DNA from 4 places in the Streptomyces sp. NPDC088254 genome. Region 1 is predicted to be linked to each of the others. Evidence: riboswitches for the same ligand, from Rfam matches in the RefSeq annotation. Region 1 holds a riboswitch; each other region holds the start of a gene.
What was found. Region 1 has a riboswitch for cobalamin ahead of ACIOC0_RS11005 (ABC transporter substrate-binding protein). Riboswitches for the same ligand answer to the same signal wherever they lie in the genome.

Region 1 (7,363 bases):
GCCAGCAGGAGATAGGTGACCGGACCGACCACGACGGGCCTGGCCGTGAGGCCCAGAGCGAGGGCTTCCTTCAGCTCGGCGACCTGCTTGGTCGTGTCGGCAATGAAGACGGTGTCCGGGCCGAGTTCGGGGACCAGGTAGTGGTAGTTGGTGTCGAACCACTTGGTCATCTCCAGCGGTGCGACGTCCTGGGTGCCGCGGGCCATGGCGAAGTAGCCGTCGAGGGCGTCGGCGTCGACGGCGGCCCGGTGGCGGGTGGGGATCGCACCCACCATGACGCTGGTGTCCAGGACGTGGTCGTAGTACGAGAAGTCGCCGGTCGGGACCTCGTGGATGCCGGCGTCGGCGAGCTGCCGCCAGTTGCTGCGGCGCAGCTCGGCGGCGGTGTCCTGGAGCGCGTTGGCGGTGACGCGGCCCTTCCAGTAGCCCTCGATCGCCTTCTTCAGTTCCCGGCTCTGTCCCTGGCGGGGGTAGCCGTACACGGTGGCCCGGGCTGCCGCGGCTGCGGACTTGGTGGTCACGGAGATCTCCTTCGCGAGACGAATCCCTGAGATCCCGGCGACGGGACGCGAGCGCGAAGGGGTGACGGAACCGGGCGGAGGCGACCTTGCGCTGCACAGCGCGGTCGTGCGCTCGGTATGTACGCCGACCCGCCCACGAGGTCACCGGGATGTCCGCGTACGAGTGGTTCGCACACGGGCAGTGGCAGGTCTTCGGACTTGCGGGCACGCCCTCCTGGTCCGGAGGACACCTACTGGCCGTCGCTTCCCAGACCCTGTACCTCGGATCCAGTGCGTATGACGGCGGTCGTTCCCGCTCACCGCTGCGGGGCAGTCCCGGATTCCCACCGGGTTCCCTCTTGCGACGCATCCCGCCTGGCGGACGGGGCGAACCAGCTGCACCAGTCAGCGTAAGGGGCTGGCTACGCGTCCGGAGGGCCGTGTCCATCATTCGAATGGTGAGCTGGTGCACGCGGGTGACGGGTGTGAAACGGGCCGAGGGCGGGAAACGTCGCGCACGCGTCTCCCACCCCTTCCCCCGCCCCGCGCCGCGCGGCACCCTCACCCCGCGGCGGCGGTCGCGGGCCCCTCAGCCCGCGTCGTACCAGGCCCTCAGTCCTGGTCGTAGATGCGGAACCCCCGGCCGGTCTTACGGCCGAGGAGACCGGCCTCCACCATTCGCTGGAGCAGCGGCGGCGGGGCGTAGAGCGGCTCGCGGAACTCGTCGTAGAGGGACTGGGCGATCGAGGCGACGGTGTCCAGGCCGATCAGGTCCGCGAGCCGGAGCGGGCCCATGGGGTGGGCGCAGCCCAGTTCCACTGGAAGCGGTAGCCCAGCGCCCCGAGAACACCAGCACCTTTGTTCCCTACCCCGTGACCGAGCGCACGATCTGACCGTACGACGGGCTTGATAGCCTCGACGGGCCAGTCGAGCCACACCCGAGGCCAGGGAATCCGGTGCGAATCCGGAACTGACGCGCAGCGGTGAGGGGGACGGGCGGGGCACGCACGCCACTGGGAGACCGGGAAGGCGCCCCGGCCGGACGAACCCGAGTCCGAAGACCTGCTGGCACCTCCGCGCCCCGGCGCGGGGGACACCCGTAGGCCAGGCTCCGCGAACGAGCCCCGACCCCCGAGGCATGCCCGTGCTCCGCACCCCCGCCCTCCTCCGTACCCCGGCCCTGCTTCTCACCTCCGCCCTGCTGCTCACCGCCTGCGGCTCCGCCGACGGCGACGACGCGAAGACCGAGAAGGCCGCGGCCACCGGCTACCCGGTCACCATCGACAACTGCGGGAACAAGGTCACCATGAAGTCGGCCCCGAAGCGGGCCGTCTCACTCAACCAGGGCACCACCGAGATCCTGCTCTCCCTGGGCCTGGCCGACCGCATGGCGGGCACGGCGACCTGGACCGACCCGGTGATGAAGGGCCTGGAGAAGGCCAACGCCACCGTGCCGCGCCTCGCCGACAACAACCCCTCCTTCGAGAAGGTCCTGGACGCCGAACCCGACTTCGTCACCGCCTCCTTCGTCTCCACCCTCGGCAAGGGCGGCGTCGCCACCCGCGAGCAGTTCGAGAAGCTGGGCGTGCCGACCTACGTCTCGCCGTCCGACTGCGCGGCGGGCAAGGACAACGACAGCGGCGGCGACGGATCGCGCTCCACACCCCTCACGCTCGACGCCGTGTACGGGGAGATACGCGACCTGGCACGGGCGTTCGGCGTCGAAAAGCGCGGCGAAGAGCTCGTCGCCTCGCTGAAGAAGAGGGTGAGCACAGCCGCTGCCGGACTGCACGCCTCAGACGTCTCCCTCATGTACTGGTTCGCCAACTCCCAGTCGCCCTACCTCGCCGGCTGCTGCGGTGCGCCCGGCGCCATCACCCGTGCCGTGGGCGCGAAGAACGCCTTCGCCGACACCCACGACGAATGGCCCCAGATCAACTGGGAGACCGTCGCCGACCGCGACCCGGACGTCATCGTCATCGGGGACCTGACCCGCAAGCAGCAGACCGCCGAAACCGCCAAGGCGAAGATCCGCTTCCTGGAGACGAACCCTGCCACCCGCAACCTCACCGCCGTGAAGAAGAAGCGGTACGTCCTGCTCAGCGGGCAGGCGATGAACCCATCCATTCGCACGATCGAGGGAATCGAGAAGGTCGCCGCCGGGCTGCGTGACTTCGGGCTCGCCAAGTGACTTTGCGCACAGCGCTGTTGACCGGCGGCGGACTGACCGCGCTGATCGCCTCGCTCGCTGTGGCCGTGACGATCGGCCCCGCCGACATCTCCACGGGGGACGTCTGGGCGTCCGTCGCGGCCCATCTCGGACTCGGCGAGAGCGAGTTGGCGCCGCTGCGGGACGGCATCGTGTGGAACCTGCGGATGCCGCGGACCCTGCTGGCCGCCGTGTGCGGGGCCGGACTCGCCGTGTGCGGCGCGGTCATGCAGTCGCTGCTGCGCAACCCGCTCGCCGACCCCTTCGTGCTCGGTGTCTCCTCCGGCGCCTCCACCGGCGCTGTCGCCGTGGTCGTGCTGGGCGTGGGCGGGGGAGCGGTGTCCCTGTCGGCGGGCGCCTTCCTCGGCGCGCTGCTCTCCTTCGCCCTCGTGCTGCTGCTCAGCCAGACCCTCGGAGCCAGCACCGACCGGGTCGTCCTGTCCGGCGTCGCGGCCATGCAGCTGTTCTCCGCGCTGACCTCGTTCACCGTGCTGACCTCCGCCGACGCCGAAACCACCCGGGGCGTGCTGTTCTGGCTCCTCGGCTCGCTCACCGGCGCCGACTGGGGACAGGTGCTGCTCTGCACCGCCGTCCTGGCTGCGGTGCTCGTCGTCTGCCTCGGGTACGCCCGTACGCTCGACGCGTTCTCCTTCGGGGACGATGCCGCCGCCGGACTCGGGGTCCGGGTCGCCCGTACCCGCCTGGTCCTGCTCTGCGCGACCGCCCTGCTCACCGCCGCCCTGGTCAGCTGCGCCGGCGCGATCGGCTTCGTCGGCCTGGTCCTGCCGCACGCCACCCGGGCCCTCACCGGATCCGGGCACGCCCGCCTGCTGCCGGTCACCGCGCTGACCGGCGCTGTCTTCCTGGTGTGGGTGGACACCCTGGCCCGTACCGTCCTCGACCCGCAGGAGGTCCCGGTGGGCGTGGTGACGTCCCTCATCGGCGTACCGGCGTTCGTGGCCGTGCTCTACCGAGGACGGAGAAGGACATGAGCAGCCTGCACGCGGACGACGTCGTACGGCGCCTGGGCGACAAGGTCGTCGTCGACGGCGTCACGCTCGCCCTGCACCCCGGCGAGACCGTCGGCCTGCTCGGCCCCAACGGCTCAGGAAAATCAACGTTGTTGAGGCTGCTGGCCGGGGTCCTCGCCCCTACCTCCGGAGTCGTGACCCTGGACGGGCGCCCGCTCGCCGAGGTCGGCCGCCGTGCCACCGCCCGCCGTGTCGCCACGGTCGAGCAGCACGCCGACACCCAGACCGAGCTGACCGTCCGGGACGTCGGCGCCCTCGGCCGCATCCCGTACCGCCGCGCCTGGACGCCCCCGACCACGGCCGACGCGGAAGCCGTCACCGAGGCCCTCGCGCGCACCGGACTGGCCGACCGCTCCGGTCAGTCCTGGCACACTCTCTCCGGCGGCGAACGCCAGCGCACCCAGATCGCCCGCGCTCTCGCCCAGCAACCCCGCGAACTCCTCCTCGACGAGCCCACCAACCACCTCGACATCCAGCACCAGCTCGACCTCCTGGAACTGATCGCCGGCCTGCCGGTCACCACGGTGATCGCCCTGCACGACCTCAACCTCGCCGCCATGTACTGCGACCGCCTGCTCGTCCTGCGCGACGGCCGCGCCGTCACGCAGGGCACCCCGGCCGAGGTTCTCACCCCCGCCCTCATCGAGCAGGTCTACGGCGTCCGTGCCCAGGTGACCCACGACCCCGGCCACCCCGTGATCCGCTTCCTGCGCCCAGCCGTCCGGGACGGATCTCCCCTGGAGAGGAGTGCGACGAGCGATGCCTCGACAACGCCCTGAAGCAGTCGGAACGGAGCGCACAGCCGCCGAACCGGCACCGTGCCGCGTCGTCGTCTGCCGGGACTGCTGCTGCGGAACCTCGAAAGTCACCGGCGTGGACCACGACCGGCAACTCGCGCGCCTGGCCGAGGAGATACCCGTACGCGTCGGAATTCAGCGAACAGCGGGACGGAAAACGCGGACCAGGCGCACCACCCTGGCAGTCGGCGGCTCGTCGTTGGAGAGGCGCCCGGGGATCGAAACCTGCTGGCCCTCGACAGCGACCGAGAACGAGGCATGCGGCTGGAGCCGAGAATCAGGCATCACCGCCAGAACTGCCTCGGCATCGCTTGCAAGCTCGGCTGGGAACGCCGTGATCAACGGATTGCTGCGGTCGGACAGCGGCTGCACGAGCCGAGCACAGGCGGATGCCTCGTCCAGGTAGCTGGCATTAATGGCCCCACCCCCGCCCAACCCGGCGAAGGTATGCGGTCACAGCCCGGCTGGAGCCACCAGCGCAACCATAATGGCCGTCAGGAGGAAGAGCGCCACTCCTCCATGAAGAGCCATGGCGGCAGTCGTCTTGATCTTGACGGCCGTGCTCCATGGTCTGCGATGCCGAAACGCCGCCGAGCATGACGTCCACAGCCCCGGCAACGCGACGATGAGAGCCCCGAGGGCCCCGGGGGCCGCCAGCCAGGCCGCATCGCTCTGGGCTCCTAGCAGCCATGCGAGCAGGCAGGCTGCCTGGGCGATGAGTAGCCGGCGGGCGCGTGATAGCCGACCGCGGGGGACGGCGGTCGGCGGGGGCTGAGGCGGTCGCGGAGGCACGTAGGGGGCCTGTCGCGTCCGGGCCGTGGGGGCGGGCTGGTGCAGCGCCGCGCGCATCGATTCCGCGTCCGGGTAGCGGTGGGCGGGCTCTTTCGCCAGGGCGCGGGCCAGTACGGCCTCCACCGCCGGGTCTGCCGTGATGCCCAGGGAGGCAAGGGTGGGCGGCGGAGCGGTGAGGTGCAGGTATCCGATCGCATAGCCGGAGTCCGCCTCGAAGGGGAGCCGCCCGGCAAGCATCTGGAACAGCATCACACCGACCGAGTAGAGATCGGACCGGCCGTCGATGTCTGAGCGGCCCAGCACCTGCTCGGGCGACATGAAGTGCGGGGTGCCGATCAGCAGGCCGGTTCGCGTGATGGCGGTCCCGGCCCCCTCGACGGCCCGCGCGATGCCGAAGTCCGCCACCTTTGCCGTCCCGTCCGTCGCCAGCAGCACGTTCCCCGGCTTGATGTCACGGTGGACCAGCCCGTGCGCGTGGGCCACGGCGAGCCCGGCCAGCACTTGCGATGCGAGATGCAGAGCCTGCGCCACCGGCAGGGGACGCCCTGCGCGCAGCAGATCGTCGAGGCTGCGGCCGTCGACGAGCTCCATCACGATGTACGGGACGGGCTCGTCCCCCATGTCGTGGACCGCCACCACATGCGGATGGCTGATGGCTGCCATGGCCTGCGCCTCACGCCGGAACCGGGCCGGATACCCGTCGTCGAACGACAGGCCGGTCCGCATCGTCTTGAGGGCGACCATCCGGGCCAACTTCGTGTCGTAGGCCCGGAAGACGTCGGCCATGCCGCCACTGCCGAGCTTCGCCTCGATCCGGTAGCGGCCACTGGGCAGCACTGCTCCGAGTCCTAATGTGTCCCCCACAGAGGCCGAGCATGGCACAAGTCACGTACGCCCCGGCGAAGTCGGGCATTTTTCCCCGGCGGGGCCCATTGATGCGATAAGGGACTGCCCAGTGTTGTGACCGCATCGATTCCGCGCTCCAACCGCCAATCCGGTCCACCTATGCGGTCACAGCACTGGCGCGGGCAGGAGGACGGGCGGGCTTGTCCATGCGATGGTCGCCAGAGGCGCGAAGCTCGGGGGTGAGGGCGTCCGGGGAGCCGCGCAGCACGGCGTGGCCCGCACAGGTGGCCGCGACAACGCGCTGTTCGGCCTGGCGGTCGGCCCATCTGGGGGAGGTCGACTCCCGTCATCGGCACATGCCGGCCGATGGCTGCCGGGCCCGGAGACCGGGTGGGGAACCAGCGGGTGAATGAGGTTGTGCAGCGCATGAGTTCGATCACCGATGCCTCGTGGGTGGCCGGTGGGGGACAAGGGCGGGCGGGGCCGGGTGCGGGGTGGGGCAACCGCCCGTCCCTGTCGGTCGGATCAGCGCTGGCCGGCCTTGCTGCCGTGGTTCGCCTTCTTCTTGCGGCGGGCCTTCTTCTTGCGGGCGCGCTTCGACACTCGGGTCAACTCCCTTTGGGTGGAAAGAGGTTCAGGCGGTGCGACCGACCAGGAGGTCGGCGAGTCTGATGAGGCGCCTCACCGTGCGGTCCTCCGTGGCGGCCGGGGCCGGGTCTACGCGCTCGGTGCGGTCGTAGTAGGCGCCGTTGACGATCTCGACCGCCGGGTCGCACAGCCGGACCACATGCGCGGCGCCCTCGGCGGGAGTGACGCCCTCGTGGGCGTACAGCGGGAGCAGCGCGGTGTCGCAGACGCCCGGGTGCACGGAGACCGCGGTGACGCGAGGGTCCGCCGCGAACACCGTCAGGGCCAGCTGGGACTGGGCATACGCGGCGAGGCGCGAGTAGCGGCGGGCGCGGTTCGGGTCGGACCACTGGATGGAGGCGGTGCGGTGCAGGGAGGAGGACACATTGACGACCCGGCCGCCCGGTTCGCTGGTCAGCGCGGGCTCCAGCAGGCAGGTGAGCAGGTAGTGGGCGAGGAAGTTGACCTGGAAGGCGATCTCGTTGCCGTCGGCGGTGACGGTGTGCCGCTCGGGTGCGGCCATGCCCGCGTTGTTGACGAGGACGTCCAGATGAGGGTGCT
Region 2 (7,363 bases), on a different contig from region 1:
GGGCGCGGCCAAGGTTCTGGCCCTGGGCCCGATGCCCGAGCTGGCCGCCCACGCCGGCTTCACCACCGCGGCCTACCGGGTCATCGGCGGGCTGGAGCTGATGGGCGCCATAGGCGTTGCCCTCGGCCCGGTCGTACCGCTGTGCGGCGGCCTGGCCGGCTTCGGGCTGCTGATCCTGCTCGCCGGTGCCGTGATCACGCACGTACGCAAGGGCGACGGGCTGACCAAGCTCCTCCCCGCGGTGACATGCGCGGCCCTGGTCGCCTGGTATCTCGTGCTGCTCCCCGGCCTCTGACCGCTCCGGGGGCGCCGGAGGAAGCGCTGCACGCGCCGGCCCAGGTGCGCGGTCTCGTCGTCGATGGGGTGCTGAGCATCCCGCAGGGCGGGCGTTCCCCTCGTAGCCTTCGCAGAAGCGGGCAGGACCGATTCAGAGCGCCAGGCGCTGCCGGACCAAGGCGCAGAAGATCACTCCATGCGTCCGGTCGCAAGTCCACGTGCGACGTCATCGGAAAGATGTCACCACGGCCCGATGCGAAAGAACGTGCTGGTCAGGGCCAGCTTTCAGGTCCGGCCAGTCGGCTCCCCGACGCCCGGAGCGTCAAATGAGCGTCACGGGTGCTGCCGCAGCCCTGGCCTGATGTCGTTTCCGCCGGTCGGCGAGCGCAGTGGTCAGGTCGCCGAGGCGGCCGGGGTGAACATCCAGACCCTGCGCTACTACGAGCGGCGGGGCCTGCTTGCCGAGCCGAAACGCAGCGACGGCGGCCACCGCTTGTACGGCGAGGACGCGGTGACCGCGCTGCGGGTGATCAAGGCCGCCCAACGCCTCGGGTTCACGCTGGACGAGGTCGCCGAGCTTCTGGGGACCGTCCGCCACCGGCACGGCCGTCCCGTCGCGAGGCTCCAGGAGCGGGCCGCTGCCAAGCTCGCCGAGGTCGACGCGAAGATCGCCGACCTCACCACCATCCGCACCGCCCCGGCAGCGGCGGTCGAAGCCGGGTGCGACGACCTGACCGTATGCGCCGGAAGTACCTGCTGTCCCATCCCCTTCACCGCCCTCGCCGAGGAGAACCGCCATGCCGGCCCCTGCTGCTGACCCCGCCCTCCCCCACCGCGCCCCCAAGGCCCTGGGGGCCTGGCCGCCCTTGCGGGTGTTGTCGGGGCCGGGGCGGGGGTGGTGGTGGGCTGGCTGCCCGCCGCCGTCGTGCTGGCCGTGCCCGCCGCCGTCGTGCTGGCCGTGCTCGCCGCCGGGACCCGGTGGCTCGGCCGACGCCGCCACTCATGCTCCTGCGCGCCGAAGGCCGATGGTGAGAGCGGGTGCGGCTGCAAGGCGTCCGGAGACCCGCTGAAGATCGCGGGCGCGGGCCGCCGGTAGGGTCCGGCGGTATGACTGTCGCTCGTTCCGTTGCCCTGTTCGTCGTCGCCGCCCTCTTCGAGATCGGTGGCGCTTGGCTGGTGTGGCAGGGCATCCGCGAGCACAAGGGCTGGATCTGGATCGGCGCCGGTGTCCTCGCCCTGGGCCTGTACGGGGTGGTGGCCACCTTCCAGTCCGACGACAACTTCGGCCGCATCCTCGCCGCGTACGGCGGGATCTTCGTCGCCGGGTCGATCGCCTGGGGCATGATCGCCGACGGCTACCGCCCCGACCGGTACGACGTCGTCGGCGCCCTGGTCTGCCTCGCCGGCATGGCCGTGATCATGTACGCGCCCCGCAGCCACTGACCCGCGCCACGGACCCGGACCCCGACAGCGTGAGCCGCACCGTGCAACTTCCCACTCTGTCGCACTCCGGACGCAGCGGGGAGGCGAGCACCCTGGCCGTTCCAGGAATCCCCATCAGCCTGGCCCTCGTCGCGCACTTCGATCCGCTCCACCGGCACGTCGCGGCCGGCCGGTGCAGTGGTCACCCGCTCGCGGGCAAGTGGGGCGTTCGGGCAGTCGGGAAGCGTCAGCAACGTGATCCGCACTCTGCTGTCCTCCGAGCTCACCGCCTGTGGTCAGCACGTCGGACCTTCCAGTGCACTGGAAGGTCCAGGAGCCAAGACGGTGTACGCCAGCATGGGCTTCAGGCCGCTCGCCGCGTCCGGACCGAGATCGCGGCGGACGAGCCCTCAGGAACCTGGTCGGCGGTCCGGCCCTGCCCGTCTTCGGCTGCACGCCGCTCGCCTTCCGGAGGGCACGCGCCGCGCCCCTCCTCGGTAAGGCCGCGCCCCAAGGCAGTTCGTCGTCTGACGCCCCCAACGCTGCCCCTCGCAGTTGTGGCCGGTCCCACAAAAGTGGGTCTGGCGGGGCCGTAGCCGGTTCTGCGATGCTTCGGTCCGTCAAGCGACGGCGGAACGAGGAAGCCGGTGAGATTCCGGCACGGTACCGCCACTGTGTAGGGGGAGCGACTCCACCCATGGCCACCGCCCCGTCCGGGGCGGGAAGGCCGGAGAAGCTGTGATCCCGAGTCAGGAGACTCACGCCGTCGCACCTCGAAGTACGGGGCGGATTTCCCCAGGAGAGGCGGTGGCACCCATGTGCCTGCGTATGTGTGGTGGCAGCTTCGCGCTGCCTGTGGCCCTTCGGAGTCGGCCTGCCCGGCTTGACGCACGAGTCGGTTCTCTCAGCTTCTGACGACCTCCTCCCTCAGCGGGTTCCTTCCCATGCGCCGCACCACGCGCCCCGCCATGCCGGTGCGCACTGCCTACGCACGCCACCAGGAGTCACCGTGTCCGTACGTTCCGCCATGCCCGGCCACCGTCAGGTCGCCGCTGCGGCATTCCTCGCCGCCGCCTTCACGCTGACCGCGTGCGGCGGCGACTCCGGCCCACCCGCCGACGCCAAGGCCCAAGCCGCCGGCGAGGGCTGCATCAAGGACTTCGACCCGGCCAAGGACTACTTCCCGGTCAAGTCGACGGTGAAGCACGCCGAGAACTTCACGCTCCGGTACGAAAAGAGCTACCAGGTCCTCACCGTCAAAGAGCCCTTCCCCAAGGGGAAGCCCGAGTCGTACGTACTGGTCAAGTGCGGTGCTCCGAAGCCGAAGCTGACCGGCGAACTGGCGTCCGCACAGCAGGTCACCGTGCCCGTCAAGAGCCTGTACTCCGCCTCGACGACCCACCTGCCGCTGCTGACCGAGACCGGCACCCTGGACGTGCTGACCGGTGTCGCGAGCGCCACGGCCATCTCCTCCGCCGAGGTGATCGAGCGGGTGAAGGCCGGCAAGGTCACCGAGTACGCCAAGGACCGCACGCTCAACGCCGAGACGGTCATCGGCGCCAAGCCCGACGTGCTGATGACCCAGGGCACCGACGACCCTCAGTACCCGAAGCTGCGTCAGGCGGGCATCGCCGTGGTCGCCAACGCCGAGTGGCTGGAGGCCAGTCCGCTCGGGCGTGCCGAGTGGGTCAAGGCGATGGCCGCGCTCACCGGGGCGGAGAAGCGTGCGGGTGAGGTGTTCGACACCATCGAGGGCGATTACCGGAAGGTCGCAGAGAAGGGCGCGCAGGCGGTCAAGGCAGGCAAGGCCGTCGAGGTCCTGCCCGGCACGATGTACCAGGGCACGTGGTCCATGCCCGCCGGCGGTAGCTACGCCGCCCAGCTGATCAAGGACGCGGGCGGCACCTACCCGTGGGCCGGCGACGAGGGCACCGGCGGCCTCCAGCTCAACTTCGAGGCCGTGTACGCCAAGGGCGGCCAGGCTCCGGTATGGATCGCTGACCAGCAGTGGAAGTCCACCGCAGACGCCGTGAAGGCCGACAGCCGGTACGGGCAGCTGAAGGCGCTGTCCGGCGGTGCGGTCTGGACGAACACGAAGGCGCTCGGCCCCGGAGGGGGCAACGACTACTTCGAGCGCGGCGTGCTGCGCCCGGACCTGGTACTCGCCGACCTCTTCGCGCTGATGCACCCGGACCAAGCGAAGGGCCACACCTTCACCTTCTACCAGCCGGTGCCCAAGGCGTGACGACACACCCGGCAACCAAGGCGACCCCCGCTTCGGACGTCCCGCGGGCGATAGGCCCGGGACGACGGCGCCTAGCCGTCGTCCTCGCCCTCGCGGCCGGTACCGCCACACTGTTCATCCTCGCCGTCGCGACCGGCTCCCATCCTGTGCCGGTCGCGGAGGTGGTGCGGGTCCTGTTCGGCGGCACCGCCGAGGACCCGCGGTGGACCGTGATCGTCGAGCAGGTCAGACTGCCGCGCGCGCTGACCGCAACCGCAGTCGGTGCCGCCCTCGCGGTGGCCGGCGTACAGATGCAGACGCTGTTCCGCAACGCGCTGGCCGACCCGTTCTCCCTCGGGGTGAGTTCGGGCGCCAGCATGGGTGTGGCCGCCGTGGTGGTCGGCACAGGCGGCGTCACTGGCAGCTTCACCGGCGACCTGGCCGGGCTGGGGCGCGTGGGCGTCGTCATCGCGGCCTCGCTCGGCGCCGCCGCCGTCCTGGCCCTCGTCCTGCTGCTCTCCCGATGGGTGCGGTCGGCCGTCACCCTGCTCGTGATCGGAGTCATGATCGGCTCGGCCGCCACCGCGGTGGTCGGCGTGATGCTTGTCTACGCCCGGCCCGAGCGCGCCCAGCAGTTCGTCGTGTGGGGCCTGGGCAGCTTCGGCGCCACGACCTGGCCCGACCTCCACGTCATGCTGCCCGTCGTCGGCGCCGGCCTGCTGACCGCGCTGCTGACCGCCAAACGCCTCAACGCCCTGCTGCTCGGCGAGGACTACGCCCGCACCATGGGCCTGAACGTGCGGCGCAGCCGCGACCTCGCCCTGTTCGGCACAGCGCTGCTGGCGGGCGCGGCAACAGCGTTCTGCGGGCCGATCGCCTTCCTGGGCCTGGCCGTCCCACATCTGACGCGGGTGGCGCTGGGGACCTCGGACCACCGGGCACTGATCCCGGCGTCGATGCTCGCCGGGGCGTTCCTCGCGCTGGCGTGCGCGCTGCTGAGCCAGCCCCCGGGAACGGATTCCGTGCTGCCGCTCAATGCCGTCACCTCACTGTTCGGCGCCCCCATCGTCATCGCGTTCCTGATCCGCAGCCGTCGCGGCGTACAAGGAGTGGCCTCGTGACCGACACGATGACCGAACCCCTCACGGACGCGGCCGCTGTACCGGGCCGCCACGGCGGCCTCACCACCCAAGGGCTCGCTGTCGGCTATCGCACCCGGTCACCGCGCGGGCGCACAGCCGGCCGGTCCGTGCTGTCGGGACTGGACCTTCAGGCGCGGGCCGGTGAGCTGACCGTACTCCTCGGGCCCAACGGCGCGGGCAAGTCCACGCTGCTGCGGACCCTGTGCGGGCTCCTACCGCCGCTCGACGGCCGGATCCGGATCGGCGGCTGCGACCTCGCACAGACGTCGCCGACCGCGCTCGCCCGTCGGCTGGCGGTCGTCCTCACGGACCGGGTGGACCCCGGGCTGCTGTCCGTACGCGAACTGGCCGGCCTCGGCCGCCACCCGCACACCGGGTTCACCGGCCGCCTCACGGCCGCGGACGACGCGGTTGTCGAGTGGTCGCTGGAAGCAGTGGGCGCTGGACACCTGGCCGAACGGCCGGCTGCCGAACTCTCCGACGGCGAACGTCAACGCGTCCTGACCGCGCGCGCCCTCGCCCAGGAGCCCGACGTCGTCCTTCTCGACGAGCCGACCGCCTTCCTCGACGTCCCCTCACGAGTGGGTCTCACCGTACTGCTGCGCGACCTCGCCCGGAACAAGGGACTGACCGTCGTGGTCAGCACCCACGACCTGGAACTGGCCCTGCGGGTGGCCGACGCCGTTTGGCTCGTCGACCGCGAATCCCGCGTTCACTCCGGGGCGCCCGAGGACGTGATCCGCAGTGGTGCCGTCGCGGGGGCTTTCGACGCCGACCACCTCGCATTCGACCCGGTCTCCGGCACCTTCGGACTGCGCCGCACAGCACGCGCCGCAGTGACGGTGGACGCGCCGATCGATGTGCGCCCGCTCCTCGAACGCGCCCTCGCCCGGGAAGGACTGGCCGTCGCCGGGCCGGGCAGTTCGGCCGCAGCTCCCCGGCTGAGCTGGGACGGAGCAGACCGCCTCACCCTCACAGGACCGGACGGCCAGGTCGTCCGCGTCTGCGGCTTCCACGAGTTGACGCGGACGGTGCGGACGTGGTGACCGCGGCCCTCACCCCCGACACCTTGGCGTGGATCTCCACAATTGGCCCCTACTTCGCGGTGGCCACCGGCCCCCGCCCCGAGGCCCCCGGCTTTCGGCCGCTGACCGACCTGTACGCAGACCCGCATGCCCTGGAGGAATGCGTCCGGACCGTCTCCGGGCGGCTGGGCACCGACCAGCCCAGGGTGGCCGCGTCCACGCTGCACCTGGGCACCGCATCCCGGCTCTGGTCGATCGCCCTGGCCTGCGCCGCACTCTCCGGCCGCGTCCCCGATCTGGGGCCCGACCGGCTGTGGTGGCGCCTGCCCTCCTCCGGCCCCCTGGACCTTTGGCTGCCCGACCTGCAGGAACTGGACCAGGAACCGCATCCGGCCCTGCACCACACCGTCGCCGTCCAGAACCTCGTCCCCTGGGCCGACGCCGTACGACGCGTATCCGGCGTCTCCCCGCACACCCTGCGCGGCAACGCCGCTTCGGCGCTCATCGGAGCCCACCGCGTCCTGCTCGCCAGGGCAACGCACCCTCTCGTCCCCGTGGTGCCCCTCGTCCGCGCGCTGCTGGATCAACCGCCACTGGCAAGGGCCGGCCGGCTTCGCGTCACTCCCGCCGGGTCGCTCGCCTTCCGACGCCGTAGCTGCTGTCTCTACTACCGCGTGCCGGGCGCGGGTACCTGCGGCGACTGCGTCCTCAACCCCAAGGAGAAGACCACCTCATGACCACCACCGAGCCGACCGTCGTCGAATCCCCCGGCGGCGGCACCCAGCACGTCTGGCCCCTCCCGGTCGACGAGGCCGCCCTCCTCGACCTCGTCACCACCGTCTTCACCGACCACTGGCAGCACATCCACTTCGGACCAATCATCGAAGGCGCCGCCTGGGAGGTCGGCGCCCCGAACGCCCCGACCGCTATCACCATGAACGACGGCTACGCCACCGTCGACTTCGGCGCCTGGCACTTCCACCTGTGCATCGGCGAGCACACCGCCTCCGGCCCGGAACTGGGCCGCATCCGACGCTGCTCCCGCGCCGAGCTGTACCGCAGCCTCGGCTCTGACGGCTCTCCCGTCAGCTGGGGAGTCCGCCTGTTCAACGGCCGCGACGAGCAGATGATGACCGTCCTCCTGCCCAACCCGTTCCTCACCGACCGTCAAGAGATCCTCGATGCCCCCGACTTCACCCGCCTCGCCGCGTGGGACGCCCTCCGCGACCGCTTCCTGAGCCTGTCGCCCGACCCTCTCGACCGCTCAGGCAAGG
Region 3 (6,965 bases), on a different contig from region 1:
CGTCAACGTCGGCGCCCTCCACGCCACCGCCGCCGATCTGCGCCGCGCGAACTGGCGGCAGCTCGCCGAAGCCGGCATCGACGAAGTGCCCACCGGCGACTTCTCGTACTACGACCACGTCCTGGACACCACCGTCATGGTCGGCGCCATCCCCGCCCGCCACCGGGACGCGGTCGCCGCCGACCCGCTCGACGGCTACTTCGCCATGGCCCGCGGCTCCCAGAACGTCGCGCCACTGGAGATGACCAAGTGGTTCGACACCAACTACCACTACCTGGTCCCCGAACTCGGCCCCGACACCGTGTTCGCCGCCGATGCGACCAAGCAGGTCGCCGAGCTGAAGGAGGCCCTGGCCCTGGGCCTCACCGCCCGCCCCGTGCTGGTCGGTCCGGTCACCTATCTCCTGCTGGCCAAGCCCGCACCCGGCGTACCAGCCGACTTCCAGCCGCTCACCCTGCTGGACCGCCTGCTGCCGGTGTACGCCGAGATCCTCGCCGACCTGCGGGCCGAGGGCGCGGAGTGGGTCCAGCTGGACGAGCCAGCCCTCGTCCAGGACCGCACCCCGGCCGAACTCAACGCGGCCGGCCGCGCCTACCGCGACCTCGGCCTCCTCACCGACCGGCCCAAGCTGCTGGTCGCCTCCTACTTCGACCGGCTCGGCGAGGCTCTGCCGGTACTCGCCAAAGCCCCGGTCGAGGGCCTGGCGCTGGACTTCACCGAGGCCGCCGCCGCCAACCTGGACGACCTCGCCGCCGTCGGCGGCCTGCCAGGCAAACGGCTGGTCGCCGGCGTCGTCAACGGCCGCAACATCTGGGTCAACGACCTGTCCAAGTCCCTGTCCACCCTGGGCACCCTGCTGGGGCTGGCCGAACACGTCGACGTCTCCGCATCCTGCTCCCTGCTGCACGTCCCCCTCGACGCCACCGCGGAACGGGACATCGAGCCGCAGATCCTGCGCTGGCTCGCCTTCGCCCGGCAGAAGACGCGCGAGGTCGTCACCCTCGCCAGGGGCCTCGCCCAGGGCACCGGCACGATCACCGCCGAACTGGCCGCCAACCGCGCCGACCTGGCCTCCCGGGCAGGCTCGCCCATCACCCACGACCCGGCCGTGCGCTCCCGTGCCGCCGCGGTCACCGAGGCCGACGTCCGCCGCGCCCAGCCCTACGCCGAACGCGCCGCGGCCCAGCGCGCCCACCTCCGCCTGCCCCTCCTCCCGACCACGACCATCGGGTCCTTCCCGCAGACGGACGAACTGCGCATGGCGAGGGCCGACCTGCGTGCCGGCCGCCTGAACACGGCCGGTTACGAGGAACGGATCAAGGCCGAGATCCATGAGGTGATCTCCTTCCAGGAGAAGACCGGCCTGGACGTCCTCGTACATGGCGAGGCCGAACGCAACGACATGGTCCAGTACTTCGCCGAGCAGCTCACCGGCTACCTCGCCACGCAGCACGGCTGGGTCCAGTCCTACGGCACCCGCTACGTCCGCCCGCCGATCCTCGCCGGCGACATCTTCCGCCCCGAGCCGATGACCGTGCGCTGGACGACGTACGCCCAGTCCCTCACCGACCGGCCGGTCAAGGGCATGCTCACCGGCCCGGTCACCATGCTCGCCTGGTCCTTCGTCCGCGACGACCAGCCCCTCGCCGACACCGCCCGCCAGGTCGCCCTCGCCCTGCGCGACGAGGTCAATGATCTGGAGGCGGCGGGCACCTCGGTGATCCAGGTGGACGAGCCGGCACTGCGCGAGACCCTGCCGCTGCGCGCCGCCGGCCGTCCGGCCTACCTGGAGTGGGCGACGGAAGCCTTCCGGCTGACGACCGGCGGGGTGCGCCCGGACACGCAGATCCACACCCACATGTGCTACGCCGAGTTCGGTGACATCGTCCGGGCCATCGACGACCTCGACGCCGACGTCATCAGTCTGGAGGCCGCCCGCTCCCACATGCAGGTCGCCCGCGAGCTCGCCGCGCACGGCTACCCGCGCGAGGCCGGGCCCGGTGTCTACGACATCCACTCCCCCCGCGTCCCGAGCGCCGAGGAGGCCGCCGACCTGCTGCGCACGGGGCTGAAGGCCATTCCCGCCGAACGGCTCTGGGTCAACCCGGACTGCGGTCTGAAGACCCGAGGCTGGCCCGAGACCCGCGCCTCCCTGGAGAACCTGGTCGCCGCCGCCCGCACCGTCCGCGGGGAGTTGCCGGACGCGTGACCTGACCGGACACTTCACTGGGCCGGGGTGCCATGTGCGCCCCGGCCCTGATGGCTCCGCCACGCAGGGACGCCGGCAGCCGCGTATCCCTACTCGGCCGTGGGCACCGCCCACTGCTCCGGTCCCGCGTGGTGGACACCCACGACCCATGACATCGAGAGCAGGAGCAGCCGCGTGACCAGCCGCGTCACCTTCGTCTCACCCGCCACGAGCCCATCACTGCGGAGGGCGCGGTTCTACGACGGGGACTCGATCGACGACAGCGGCGCGGCCCGCGCCCGTGAGGCCGCCGGGTCACTGCCCGTGGCGGCGCGTGTGGTGGTGTCCCCGAGTGTGCGCTGTCGGGAGACGGCGACTGCGCTCGGCCTCGACGGCGTGGAGACGCCGGAGCTGGACGGACTGGATGTGGGCCGCTGGCGAGGCCGCACACTGGAGGCGGTGGCGGCTGCCGAGCCGGAAGCCGTGGCCCTCTGGCTCACCGACCCGGGGAGCGCACCGCACGGGGGTGAGTCCGTACGAGTCCTGTGCGGGAAAGTCGGGCGGTGGCTGGAGGAAGCGGCGGCTGTCGAGGGTCGTGTGCTCGCTGTGGTCGAGCCGGAGGTGGTGCGGGCGGCGATCACCCAAGCGTTGGACGTACCCGCCGCTGTCTTCTGGCGCCTCGATGTGCCACCCCTTACGGTGACCGAGCTCAGCGGCCGGGCCGGGCGCTGGAATCTGCGGCTCGGGCGTCCCTTGGGCGAGCCGGACGTCAACTAGGACTCGGTCACCAGTGTTCAGGACGCCGGATCCCGGTGACGGCGTAGCAACGCCGCCAGCTCGCAGCGCAGGCAGGAACCAGCGGCGCTCGTCTGGGCGGACGGACTTTCGGCACAGGGCGTCGACGATGTGTGGACCTGCCCGCTGCAGTCCTCCCCCTGTGAGGCGATCAGTGCTTCCAGGTCGTGGAGCAGCCGTTCGGTGCGTTTGGCCTGCTGGGCGAGGACTCGTACCCGGGCGCTCTGGCCGCCGATCTGCCGTCGGCTGGCGATCAGTTGGTCGAATTCCTCCCGGGTGAGGGCGACCGCGTCACGGCCGCCGAGGGTAATGTGGCGCGGCTGGGGGGTTTTGGCCACTCGGTTCCTCCGCTCATCGGCCGGGTGGTCCGCGTCGGGTCGGGCTGAACATCGAGTCGTAGTCGCTCTTCCGTCGGACTCGGTGTCCGGAGAACGCCAGAGGGCCCCCGGATGGTTCCGAAGGGCCCTCTGTTGTCCGGAAGGAATCAGTGCGCGGCCGGAACCGCGCGGCCGCTCGTGGCCGTCGCCGGCTTGGGGTTCAGCAGGCGTTCCGCCAGTTCACCGAAGAGCAGGCCGAAGCCGGCCCACAGGGCGGACTGGATGGCCAGTGCGGACAGCCGGAACCGCCACAGCAGGGCGGCCGGGAAGTCCTGCGGCACCTCGTTGATGACGGGCAGGAACTCGTAGGCCAGACCGATGACGACGGCGAAGGCGGCCACCGCGACGACTGTCGCCCACCAGGTGCCCAGGCTGGGCGCCAGGCGCTTGCCCAGGATGGTGGCGGCGACCGCGAGAAGAACGCTGAGCAGCATCATCAGGAAGTACAGCGTGGTCCGCTTGCTGATGGTGTCGGGGTCGCCGACCGACGGCGGGTTCGCCGGGTACTTGAGGAAGGGCACGACGTAGACGGCGAGCAGTGCGCAGCCGGACAGCAGCAGCGCGGTCGCCCGCGGGCTGAAGCGGCCCACGCGGCCCAGGGCGAAGCAGTACGCGAGCGCAGCGATGCCGCCGAAGGCGACCCCGTAGACGAGGACGCCCGTGGCGAGGCCGGCGGTGGACTGCAGGGAGCGGGAGACGACTTCCATCTCGTGCTCGTGGGAGTGGGCGTCCTCGAAGGCGATCGCCTTGTCGACGCTCGGCTCACCGAGGAGATAGGCGACAACCAGGGCGAGCACACCGGCGACAAGGCCGGCGAGCATGCCCCGCACGAGGAGGTTTCTTACCGTTGCGGAGTTCATGGGTGTGCGGCGTCCCTCGTGTCAGTGGCAGGGGAAGCCGAGCAGGTGGCGGGCGTCGTGCACCCACTCGTGGACGTCGGTGCCGTTGAACACGGAGGTGGCGCCCTGCTCGGCGCCGACGAAGTAGAGCAGGACCAGCATCAGGACGCCGAAGAAGACCGCCCAGGGCGCTATCGCCTTCAGCGGCAGCGTGGCGGGAACGGCGGGAGTGGTGGCTGTCGGCTGGGCGACGGTCTGCGCCATGGCAGAACCTCCTCTGGGAGTTCGCGTCCCATCTCGGTGGTGCACAGGACGACGGCCACGGGTCTGACTCACGCGACGCCCCGAAGGGGGTCCCGCATACAGTGGCGCGACCGTGCCGGATTCCCACCGGCTTCCGTCTCGCCGTCGTCGATATCGGACAGACCGTACCGCGTGGCGCGGGCATGGCCAAGACCGCGTCCGTCCGGCGTGATCTTCCTCTCCCACCGGACGGACGGTACGGGCACGGGCTTCGTGGTTCAGCGGTGACGGAATACCGGTGGCCGTTTGCCGACGAATGCTCCCATGCCTTCCTTCTGGTCTGCGGTCGCGAACATGGCGTGGAACAGACGGCGTTCGAAGCGGACGCCTTCCGTGAGGGTGGTCTCGAAAGCCCGCCCGACCGCTTCCTTCGCCATCATCGCGACCGGCAGCGACATGCCGGCGACCGTCTCGGCGACGGCCAGGGCTTCGCCGAGCAGGTCGTCGGCGGGGACCACACGGGAGACCAGTCCGGCTCGCTCGGCTTCGGTCGCGTCCATGGTGCGCCCGGTCAGGCACAGCTCCATGGCCTTGGCCTTGCCGACAGCACGGGTCAGGCGCTGGGAGCCGCCGATGCCGGGAATCACCCCCAGTTTGATCTCGGGCTGGCCGAAGACGGCCGTGTCGGCGGCGAGCAGGATGTCGCAGAGCATGGCGAGCTCGCAGCCCCCTCCCAGGGCGTATCCGGCGACGGCGGCCACGGTCGGCGTGCGCAACTCTCCGATGCGGTCCCAGGCAGCGAACCAGTCGGCCAGGTACATGTCCATGTATCCCTGGGGCTGCATCTCCTTGATGTCGGCGCCAGCCGCGAACGCCTTCGCCGAACCGGTGATCACGATGCAGCCACAGCCCGGGTCCCGGTCGAGGGCTTCGGTCGCCGCGACGACTTCGTTCATGACCTGCAGGTTGAGGGCGTTGAGTGCCTTGGGCCGGTTCAGGGTGAGCAGGGCGGTTCGGCCCTTGCGCTCGACCAGGATCGTCTCGTATTCGGCGGCCGGTTCCATGGTCATCCCTCAGCTCCGCTCTGGTCCCTGATCGTACGTACGATGCCGGAGAAGTCCTGCATGGCCCCGCCTCGCTCGGCATAGGCGGCGTACAACTCGGCTGCTCTCAGGCCCAGTTCCGCGTGTACTCCGCCGGCCTTGGCCGCGTCTGCCGCGAGTCCCAGGTCCTTGGCCATCAAAGAGGCGGCGAAGCCCGGACGGTAGTCCCGGTTGGCCGGGCTGGTCGGCACGGGCCCGGGAACGGGGCAGTTGACGCTGAGGGCCCAGCACTGCCCGGATGCCGTCGAGGCCACGTCGTACAGGGCCTGGTGCGACAGGCCGAGGCTCTCGCCGAGGACGAACGCCTCGCTGACGGCGATCATGGAGACGCCGAGGATCATGTTGTTGCAGATCTTGGCCGCCTGTCCGGCACCCGCACCGCCGCAGTGGACGGCCTTCTTGCCCATGGCTTCGAGCAGGGGAAGCGCCTCGGCGAACTCGGTCTCTCCCCCGCCGGCCATGAAAGTGAGGGTGGCCGCTTCGGCTCCCACCACTCCGCCGGAAACCGGTGCGTCCAGGGTTCGCATTCCGGCGGCTGCCGCGCGGTCGTGGGCGGTACGGGCGTCGGTGACGTCGATGGTGGAGCAGTCGACGAACAGGGTGCCGGGCCGGGCGGCGGGCAGAAGGGTGTCGTAGAGGTCCAGGACGTGGCGGCCCGCGGGAAGCATGGTGATGACCACGTCGGCGCCGTCGACCGCGGCGGCCGCCGACGGCGCGGGTTCCACGCCCGCCCGCGTGGCGCTGTTCACGGCCTCGGGCACGAGGTCATGACCGTGTACGCGGAGCCCGGCCTTCACCAGGTTGGCGGCCATCGGGGCGCCCATGTGCCCGAGGCCGATGAAAGCGACGGTACGGCTCACCAGGCCACCTCCGTGCTCCCGCCCGAACCGGTGAGTCCGAGTTCTCGCTCGCCGAGCGGAGCGAAGAAGTCTTCGACGTCGGCGTCGGTCACCTCCACCAAAGTGGCCGGCGACCAGTGCGGGTCGCGGTCCTTGTCGATGACCTGGGCGCGGATGCCCTCCACCAGGTCCGGGTGCCGGAGGGCGGCGCAGGAGACGCGGTACTCCTGGTCGAGGACTCGCTCCAGCGGGCCGAGGCGCCGGGCGCGGGACAGGGCGGTGAGGGTGACCTTGAGGGCGGTAGGCGACTTGGCGAGGAGGGTCTCGGCTGTCTCCTTTGCGTCCGGGCCGCCGTCGGCGAGCAACCGGTCCACGATCTCCTCGACCGTGTCAGCGGCGTAGCAGGAGTCGATCCATGCCCGTCGGCGACCCAACTCGCCTGACGGAGAAGGCTGTACATGACGGGCCAGTGCGTCGCGCACAGGCATCTCGGCGAGGTCGTCGATGAACCCCTGGAGTGCCGTCGTCGGCACGAAGTGGTCGGCGAGCCCGCAGAGCAGGGCGTCACCCGCGCCGATCTG
Region 4 (7,363 bases), on a different contig from region 1:
TCCACGAAGGACTCCGACGTGGACTCCACCGCCATCGCCGCCATGACCCTCGATCTGGCGGGCGAGGCTAAGGCGGACAAGGCCGTGGACAAGGCGCTGGCCTGGATCGCGTCCAGGCAGCTGGTCGACGGCGGCTTCCCCGGCGCCGCGGGCGACTCGGTGAACTCCGCTGCCCTCGCCGTGCAAGGGCTGTCGCTGGATGCCGGAAAGTATGCGGCGAGGATCGCCAAGGCGCGGAAGTTCCTCGCGTCCCAGCAGAACACCGACGGCGGCTTCAACGTCGCCAAGGGCGGACAGCGCGGCTCCGACCTGCGCGCCTCCACCCAGGCCGTCGGCGGCACCACCGGTATCTCCTTCGGCAGGCTGAAGCGCAGCCTGACCGGCACGTCCCCGCAGCCGACACCCAGGCCGAGCCCCAGCAGCAGCGCTCCGAACATCATCACCACTGGTGGTGACGCGGGTGGCGGGACTTCCACCACCGGCGGCGGGGACGGTGGCGGCGGTGTTCTCGCCTCCACCGGTGCACAGGTCGGAGTTCTCGCTGCGATCGCCGCTCTGATGGTGCTCGCCGGCTGGCGCACGGTGATCGTGGCCCGTCGTCGTACGGGCACGGGGAGCGGACGATGACGGCCGCACGCGTCCTGCGGGTGCTGGCCGCGCTCGGCCTGACGACCGCGGCCGTCGCCGCAACCGGCCCTCCTGCCTCCGCAGCCCCGCAGCCCATGGGCCGCTGCACCACCACCTCCGGCGCGGTCCTCGCGGTCGACTTCAGTCACTGGGGTGGGCCGATCATGCGCTCCTGCGGTACGACCCCGACCACCGGCTACGAGCTGCTCAACCAGGGTGGCTGGCGCACTACGGGCACCGGGCACGACGGTCCGGCGTTCATCTGCCGCATCGGCTACAGCGGGTACAAGGGCGGCAAGCAGTACCCCACCCCCGCGCAGGACGACTGCGTGCTCACGCCGCCCGCCTCCGCCTACTGGTCGTACTGGCACGCCGACCCGGGAGCCCGGGACTGGACGTACAGCCAGCTGGGCGCGATGCTCTACAAGCCCAAGCCGGGCAGCGTCGACCTGTGGATCTTCGGCGGCACGAACATCGAGGGCACCGAGGGCCGGCCGAAGGTCACCCCCGACCAGTTGCGGGCCCACAACACCAGGCCGCAGGGCGACGCGGGCAAGCCCGCGTCCACGCACAAGGCGTCTCCGCTGCCGCCCGACGTGAACACCGGCCCGGCGCCCGAGCGGCGGAACACCGAAGCTCCGGCATCCGCGTCGCCGAAGCCGAGGAAACCGAAGAAGCCGAAGCCCGGCGAGACCGCCGGCCCGACGCCCTCTCCGACGCCCAGTGCCATCAGCAGCGGGCCGGCCGCGGCGGCGGCGAGCACGGGCACCAGGGTGGTCGACGCCGAACCGGCCGCCGAGGCCCGCCACGACTCCGGCTCCCTCGTTCCCGTCGCCACCGGCGCCGGACTCGTCGTCCTGATCGGCGGCGCCGCGGCCTTCGTAGCACGCCGACGCCGTCGTACCGAGTGACCGCTGTGGCTCGTACGACCGTCGAGGCAGCCTCGGCCGCCCCGTCCGGACCCGCGCCGGACCGGGGTGGCCGACGCCTGCCGCGCACCCTGCACCCCGTGGCCTGGTGGGTGTGGGCCCTGGCCCTCGCCACGGCCGTCAGCCGGACCAACAACCCGCTGCTGCTGTTCCTGGTGCTCGCGGTCCTCGGCTACGTCGTCACTGCGCGACGGACCGAGGCCCCGTGGGCTAGGGGCTTCAAGTACTATCTCTACCTGGCGCTGACGGTCGTGACGATCCGCGTCGCCTTCCGGGCCGTGTTCGCCACGGGCATCACCCCGCACGACCACTTCCTCTTCTCGCTCCCGCACATCCCCACCCCCGACTGGTACGCCGGCATCAAGATCGGTGGCCCGGTGTCGCTGGAGGCACTGCTGTCGGCGGCCACCGACGGACTGCGGCTGGCCTGCATGCTGTGCTGCATCGGCGCCGCCAACACCCTCGCCAACCCCAAGCGCGCGCTGCGCGTGCTGCCCGGCGCCCTGTACGAGCTCGGCGTCGCGGTCACCGTCGCGATCAGCGTGGCACCACAGCTCGTGCAGAGCGTCCAACGCGTCGTGCGAGCAAGGAGGTTGCGCGCGGGGCGTACCAAGGGGATGAAGGCGCTGCGCGGCATCGTGATCCCCGTCCTGGAGGACGCCCTCGAACGCTCCCTGCGGCTGGCCGCGGCCATGGACTCGCGCGGATACGGCCGGGCGGGCACCGCGACTCGCCGCTCCCGCCGCATCACCGGAGTGCTGATGCTGCTCGGCATGTGCGGCCTGTGCTCAGGGGCGTACGGGCTCCTGGATGCCACCGCCCCCGCATTCCTCGGGCTGCCGGCGATGTCCGCCGGAGCCGTACTCTGCGTCGCGGGCCTGCGACTCGGCGGCCGGCGCGTCACCCGCACCACTTACCGCCCCGATCCATGGCGCCTGCCCGAGTGGGCCGTCGCGGGCAGCGGCGTGGTCTCCGCCGTGCTGCTCTTCAGCAACCTCGGCTACGACCCGGCCCAGCTCAACCCGACCTTCTACCCACTGACCTGGCCCGGCCTGCCACTCGTGCCGACCGCCGCGATCCTCCTGGCCGGCACGGCCGGATTCCTCGCACCTCCGCCCAGCCCCGTCCAGAGAGCCGAAGCCTCGTGATCACGTTCGACCAGGTCACCGTCCAGTACGAAGACGCGGCGGGGCCCGCCCTGCGCGATGTCGACCTCACAGTGAAGGAGGGCGAACTCTGCCTCGTCGTCGGACACACGGGCGTCGGCAAGTCGACGCTTCTCGGCGCCGTCAACGGGCTGGTCCCGCACTTCACCGGCGGCACCCTGTACGGCCGCGTCACCGTCGACGGCCGCGACACCGCCGACCACCCGCCCCGCGAGCTCGCCGACGTCGTCGGCGTGGTCGGCCAGGACCCCATCGACGGCTTCGTCACGGACACCGTCGAGGAGGAACTGGCCTATGCGATGGAGCAGTTGGCGATCCCTCCAGGCACCATGCGCAAGCGTGTCGAGGAGACCCTTGACCTGCTCGGCCTCGCCGACCTGCGCCACCGTGCCCTGCACGAACTCTCCGGCGGCCAGCAGCAGCGCGTCGCCATCGGCTCGGTGCTGACCGCCCACCCCCGCGTTCTGGTCCTGGACGAACCCACCTCGGCGCTCGACCCGACCGCGGCGGAGGAGGTCCTCGCCGCCGTCACCCGGCTCGTCCACGACCTCGGTGTCACCGTCCTGATGGCCGAGCACCGCCTCGAACGCGTCGTTCAGTACGCGGACCGCGTCATCCACCTGCCCGGCGACGGCCACGCCCGCGTCGGCTTGCCCGCCGAGATCCTGCGTACGTCCACGATCGCACCGCCGATCGTGGAACTGGGCCGGGCCGCGAACTGGACTCCGCTGCCCCTGTCCATCCGCGACGCCCGCCGGGCCGCCGCCCCCCTCCGGGCCAGGCTCGCCGATCACACGCCCGTCTCGGTCCGGCCGCCGGTCCCGGACGGCGAACGGACATGCCTGCTGGCCGCCCGCGGCGTCACGGTCTCCTACCGCGGTGTCGCCGCTGTACGCGAGGTGGACCTCGACCTGCATGCGGGCGAGGTCATCGCGCTCATGGGCCGCAACGGATCCGGCAAGTCGTCGCTGCTCTGGGCCCTGCAGGGTTCCGGGCCGCGGCGAGCGGGAAGCGTACGCGTGGCAGGTGAGCACGGTGGCGGTACGGACCCCAGGGCCGCGTCGGCCGTCGAGGCCCGCCGGCTCGTCGGCCTGGTCCCGCAGACTCCGAGCGACCTGCTGTACCTGGAGAGTGTCAAGCAGGAACTCGACCAGGCGGACGCCGAGTCGGGCGCGGACGTGAAGGCGCGCGCCCTCCTGGACCGGCTCGCGCCCGGCATCGACGACGCCACCCATCCGCGTGACCTGTCGGAAGGCCAGAAGCTCGCTCTCGTCCTCGCCATCCAGCTCTCCGCCGCGCCGAGAGTCGTCCTCCTGGACGAGCCGACCCGCGGCCTGGACTACCAGGCCAAGACGGCACTGATCGGCATCGTGGACGCCTTGGCGGCCGAGGGCAGGGCCGTGGTCATCTCCACCCATGACGTCGAGTTCGCCGCGCGTGCCGCCGACCGTGTGGTCGTCTTGGCCGAGGGCGATGTCGTCGCTGACGGCCCGACCACGGAAGTCATCGTCTCCTCCCCGACCTTCGCCCCTCAGACGGCCAAGATCTTGTCTCCGCTGCTGTTCCTGACGGTCGAACAAGTGGCGCGGGCGCTGGCGGTCGAAGGTCACGACGGGGCACGCCCGTGAGGACACGCGTCGGCACCGCCATCCGGCTGACCCCGCGCGTCGGCATCGTCATGACCATGGCAGCCTTCCTCGGGCTCGTCGCCTTCTTCTGGCCGTTCGTGGTCGCGCCGGGCAAGTTCGGGTCCAACTACGCACCACCGCTCATCTTCGGTGTCCTGCTGGCCCTCGTCCTGTGCGTGGTGCTGTCGGAGATCGCCGAGGGCGGCATCGACTCGAAGGCACTCGCGATGCTCGGGGTCCTCTCCGCCGTCAACGCCGCACTGCGTCCGCTGGGCGCCGGAACCGCCGGAATCGAGACGGTCTTCTTCGTCCTCGTCCTGGCGGGACGGGTCTACGGCCCCGGCTTCGGCTTCGTGCTCGGCTGCACTTCCCTGTTCGCCTCCGCGCTCATCACCGGTGGGGTCGGGCCGTGGATGCCCTACCAGATGTTCGGCTGCGCCTTCGTGGGGATGCTCGCCGGGTTGCTCCCCAGGGCGACCGGTCGGCGCGAGGTGCTGATGCTGGCCGTCTATGGCTCACTCTCCGGCTATCTCTTCGGCTTCCTCCTCAACCTCTCCTTCTGGCCGTTCTCCCTGGACCCCAACAGCTCGATCGCCTACCTCCCGGGCCTGCCGTTCACCGAGCAGTGGCACCGCTACGTCGCGTTCGACCTGGCCACCTCGCTGGGCTGGGACACCGGGCGGGCGGTCACGAACTTCGTGTGCGTGCTGCTGGCCGGCCCCGCGGTGCTGACCACCTTCCGGCGCGCCGCGCGCAAGGCCCGCTTCCGGGCGCCGGTGCGCTTTGCAACCCCTCGGACGGCCGAATCCGACCCACGCTGACCGGGAACACCACCGGAACGCACCCTGCGGGGGTGGATTTACTAGGACGTCCAACTATATATTCGAGGGGTAGGCCCGCGGTGCAGGGAAGCCGGTGTGATTCCGGCACGGTCCCGCCACTGTGACCGGGGAGTACGCCGTCGAGCAGGACGCCACTGACGAGCTGGATGTCGGGAAGGCGGACGGCGCGCGCTGATCCGGGAGTCAGGATACCGGCCGTGGGATGTTCCGTGTTGTCCACGAGGATGGAGCTGACACACATGGCACCGGTGCGTATTCACGACCCCCGCGGACTCGGCCGTCGGCGTCCCTCACGCCGTATCCCTGTCGTCACCGCCTGACGGTTCGCCCGCCATACGCGTTCTCGCGCTGCCCCCGCACACACGTGCACGCCACCGCGTCCCTGTGTGCCGGTTCGGCGCGCCATCCCGGATCACCCGCACCTGACGAGAGCAGGCACCCATGATCCGTCCGAACGACTCCACCGACGTACGTGAGTTGACCCACTTCATTGGTGGCAAGCACACCCCGGGAACCTCGGGGTCCTACGGCGACGTGTACGACCCCAACACCGGTAGGGTCCAGGCCCGCGTGCCGCTGGCCGACCGGGCCGAGACCGAGGCGGCGATCACCGTCGCCGCCGAGGCGCAGCCTGAGTGGGGTGGGTGGAACCCGCAGCGCCGCGCCCGCGTCCTGCTGCGCTTCCTGCGTCTCGTCGAACAGGAGCAGGACGCGCTCGCCCGGCTGTTGTCGTCCGAGCACGGCAAGACCATCGCAGATGCGCACGGCGACATCCAACGGGGCCTGGAGGTGGTGGAGTTCGCGGCAGGCATCCCGCATCTACTCAAGGGCGAGTTCACCGACAACGCCGGCACCGGGATCGACGTCCACTCCCTGCGCGCCCCGCTCGGAGTCGTCGCCGGCATCACACCGTTCAACTTCCCGGCGATGATTCCCCTCTGGAAGGCCGCGCCCGCACTGGCCTGCGGCAACGCCTTCATCCTCAAGCCCTCGGAGCGCGACCCTTCCGTCCCGCTCAGGCTGGCGGAACTGTTCCAGGAGGCGGGACTGCCGGCCGGCGTCCTCAACGTCGTCAACGGCGCCAGGGAAGCGGTCGACACCCTCCTGGAAGATCCCCGCGTCGCCGCCCTCGGCTTCGTCGGATCCACACCCGTCGCCGCGCACGTCTACGCGACCGCCGCGGCCCATGGCAAACGTGCCCAGTGCTTCGGGGGCGCCAAGAACCACATGATCGTGATGCCGGACGCCGACCTCGACCAGGCGGTGGAGGCCCTGATCGGCGCAGGGTACGGCTCGGCGGGCGAGCGCTGCATGGCCGTCTCCGTGGCCGTGCCCGTGGGCGAGGACACCGCCGACGCGCTGGTCGCCCGGTTGAAGGAGCGCATCGGCGCGCTGCGGATCGGCCGCAGCGACGACCCCGAGGCCGACTTCGGCCCGCTGGTCGGCAGGGACGCCGTCGACAGAGTCCGCGAGTACATCGACCTGGGTGTCGAGGAAGGCGCCGAACTCGTCGTGGACGGCAGGGACTTCGGCCTGCCCGGTCACGAGAACGGCTTCTTCGCTGGGGCCTCGCTGTTCGACCGGGTCACCCCGGCGATGCGCATCTACCAGGAGGAGATCTTCGGCCCCGTGCTGTCGGTCGTGCGTGCCGCCGACTACGAGGAGGCCCTGCGCCTGCCCAGCGAACACCTCTACGGCAACGGCGTCGCCATCTTCACCCGGGACGGCGACACCGCCCGCGATTTCACCCGGCGGGTGAACACCGGCATGGTCGGCGTCAACGTGCCCATCCCGGTGCCGGTCGCCTACCACACCTTCGGCGGCTGGAAGCGCTCCGGCTTCGGCGACCTGAACCAGCACGGCCCGGACGCGATCCGCTTCTACACCCGCACCAAGACTGTCACCTCCCGCTGGCCGGCCGGGCTGCGCGAGGGCGCGAGCTTCACGATCCCCACGATGGGCTGAGTGCCGTATGACCATCACCCTGCTCACCGAGGACCAGCAGGCCCTCGTCGAGACGACGCTCGACTTCGCCCAGGACCATCTGGCGCCGCACGCCCTGGACTGGGACCGCGACAAGCACTTCCCGGTCGATGTGCTGCGCAAGGCGGCCGGGCTCGGACTGGGCGGCGTCTACGTCCGCGAGGAGTCGGGCGGTTCCGGCCTCACCC

Region 2: it holds a riboswitch for cobalamin, as region 1 does, so the genes downstream of both, ACIOC0_RS21455 (ABC transporter substrate-binding protein) here and ACIOC0_RS11005 (ABC transporter substrate-binding protein) in region 1, are expected to answer to the same signal.
Region 3: it holds a riboswitch for cobalamin, as region 1 does, so the genes downstream of both, ACIOC0_RS03355 (CbtB-domain containing protein) here and ACIOC0_RS11005 (ABC transporter substrate-binding protein) in region 1, are expected to answer to the same signal.
Region 4: it holds a riboswitch for cobalamin, as region 1 does, so the genes downstream of both, ACIOC0_RS03330 (CoA-acylating methylmalonate-semialdehyde dehydrogenase) here and ACIOC0_RS11005 (ABC transporter substrate-binding protein) in region 1, are expected to answer to the same signal.

The regions. Positions count from the first base shown of each region.
Region 1 is NZ_JBIURQ010000003.1:96,673-104,035, reverse strand. It holds gene metE (5-methyltetrahydropteroyltriglutamate--homocysteine S-methyltransferase) at 1-521, opposite strand, end outside; cobalamin riboswitch at 687-912, opposite strand; partial or broken gene ACIOC0_RS11010 (3-hydroxyacyl-CoA dehydrogenase family protein) at 1,113-1,319, opposite strand; cobalamin riboswitch at 1,408-1,585, shown strand; gene ACIOC0_RS11005 (ABC transporter substrate-binding protein) at 1,639-2,691, shown strand; gene ACIOC0_RS11000 (FecCD family ABC transporter permease) at 2,688-3,701, shown strand; gene ACIOC0_RS10995 (ABC transporter ATP-binding protein) at 3,698-4,519, shown strand; partial or broken gene ACIOC0_RS10990 ((2Fe-2S) ferredoxin domain-containing protein) at 4,500-4,667, shown strand; gene ACIOC0_RS10985 (hypothetical protein) at 4,673-4,909, opposite strand; gene ACIOC0_RS10980 (protein kinase) at 4,991-6,166, opposite strand; gene ACIOC0_RS10975 (SDR family NAD(P)-dependent oxidoreductase) at 6,810-7,363, opposite strand, start outside.
Region 2 is NZ_JBIURQ010000007.1:167,489-174,851, reverse strand. It holds gene ACIOC0_RS21475 (DoxX family protein) at 1-295, shown strand, start outside; gene ACIOC0_RS21470 (MerR family transcriptional regulator) at 638-1,093, shown strand; gene ACIOC0_RS21465 (hypothetical protein) at 1,178-1,372, shown strand; gene ACIOC0_RS21460 (YnfA family protein) at 1,384-1,719, shown strand; cobalamin riboswitch at 2,295-2,481, shown strand; gene ACIOC0_RS21455 (ABC transporter substrate-binding protein) at 2,708-3,943, shown strand; gene ACIOC0_RS21450 (FecCD family ABC transporter permease) at 3,940-5,043, shown strand; gene ACIOC0_RS21445 (ABC transporter ATP-binding protein) at 5,040-6,110, shown strand; gene ACIOC0_RS21440 ((2Fe-2S)-binding protein) at 6,104-6,826, shown strand; gene ACIOC0_RS21435 (hypothetical protein) at 6,823-7,363, shown strand, end outside.
Region 3 is NZ_JBIURQ010000001.1:728,220-735,184, reverse strand. It holds gene metE (5-methyltetrahydropteroyltriglutamate--homocysteine S-methyltransferase) at 1-2,209, shown strand, start outside; gene ACIOC0_RS03370 (histidine phosphatase family protein) at 2,384-2,965, shown strand; gene ACIOC0_RS03365 (hypothetical protein) at 2,983-3,321, opposite strand; gene ACIOC0_RS03360 (CbtA family protein) at 3,468-4,220, opposite strand; gene ACIOC0_RS03355 (CbtB-domain containing protein) at 4,242-4,463, opposite strand; cobalamin riboswitch at 4,500-4,644, opposite strand; gene ACIOC0_RS03350 (enoyl-CoA hydratase) at 4,721-5,512, opposite strand; gene mmsB (3-hydroxyisobutyrate dehydrogenase) at 5,509-6,522, opposite strand; partial or broken gene ACIOC0_RS03340 (enoyl-CoA hydratase/isomerase family protein) at 6,453-6,965, opposite strand, start outside.
Region 4 is NZ_JBIURQ010000001.1:719,398-726,760, forward strand. It holds gene ACIOC0_RS03305 (prenyltransferase/squalene oxidase repeat-containing protein) at 1-627, shown strand, start outside; gene ACIOC0_RS03310 (hypothetical protein) at 624-1,538, shown strand; gene ACIOC0_RS03315 (energy-coupling factor transporter transmembrane component T) at 1,535-2,704, shown strand; gene ACIOC0_RS03320 (ABC transporter ATP-binding protein) at 2,701-4,350, shown strand; gene ACIOC0_RS03325 (ECF transporter S component) at 4,401-5,171, shown strand; cobalamin riboswitch at 5,222-5,407, shown strand; gene ACIOC0_RS03330 (CoA-acylating methylmalonate-semialdehyde dehydrogenase) at 5,634-7,157, shown strand; gene ACIOC0_RS03335 (acyl-CoA dehydrogenase family protein) at 7,165-7,363, shown strand, end outside.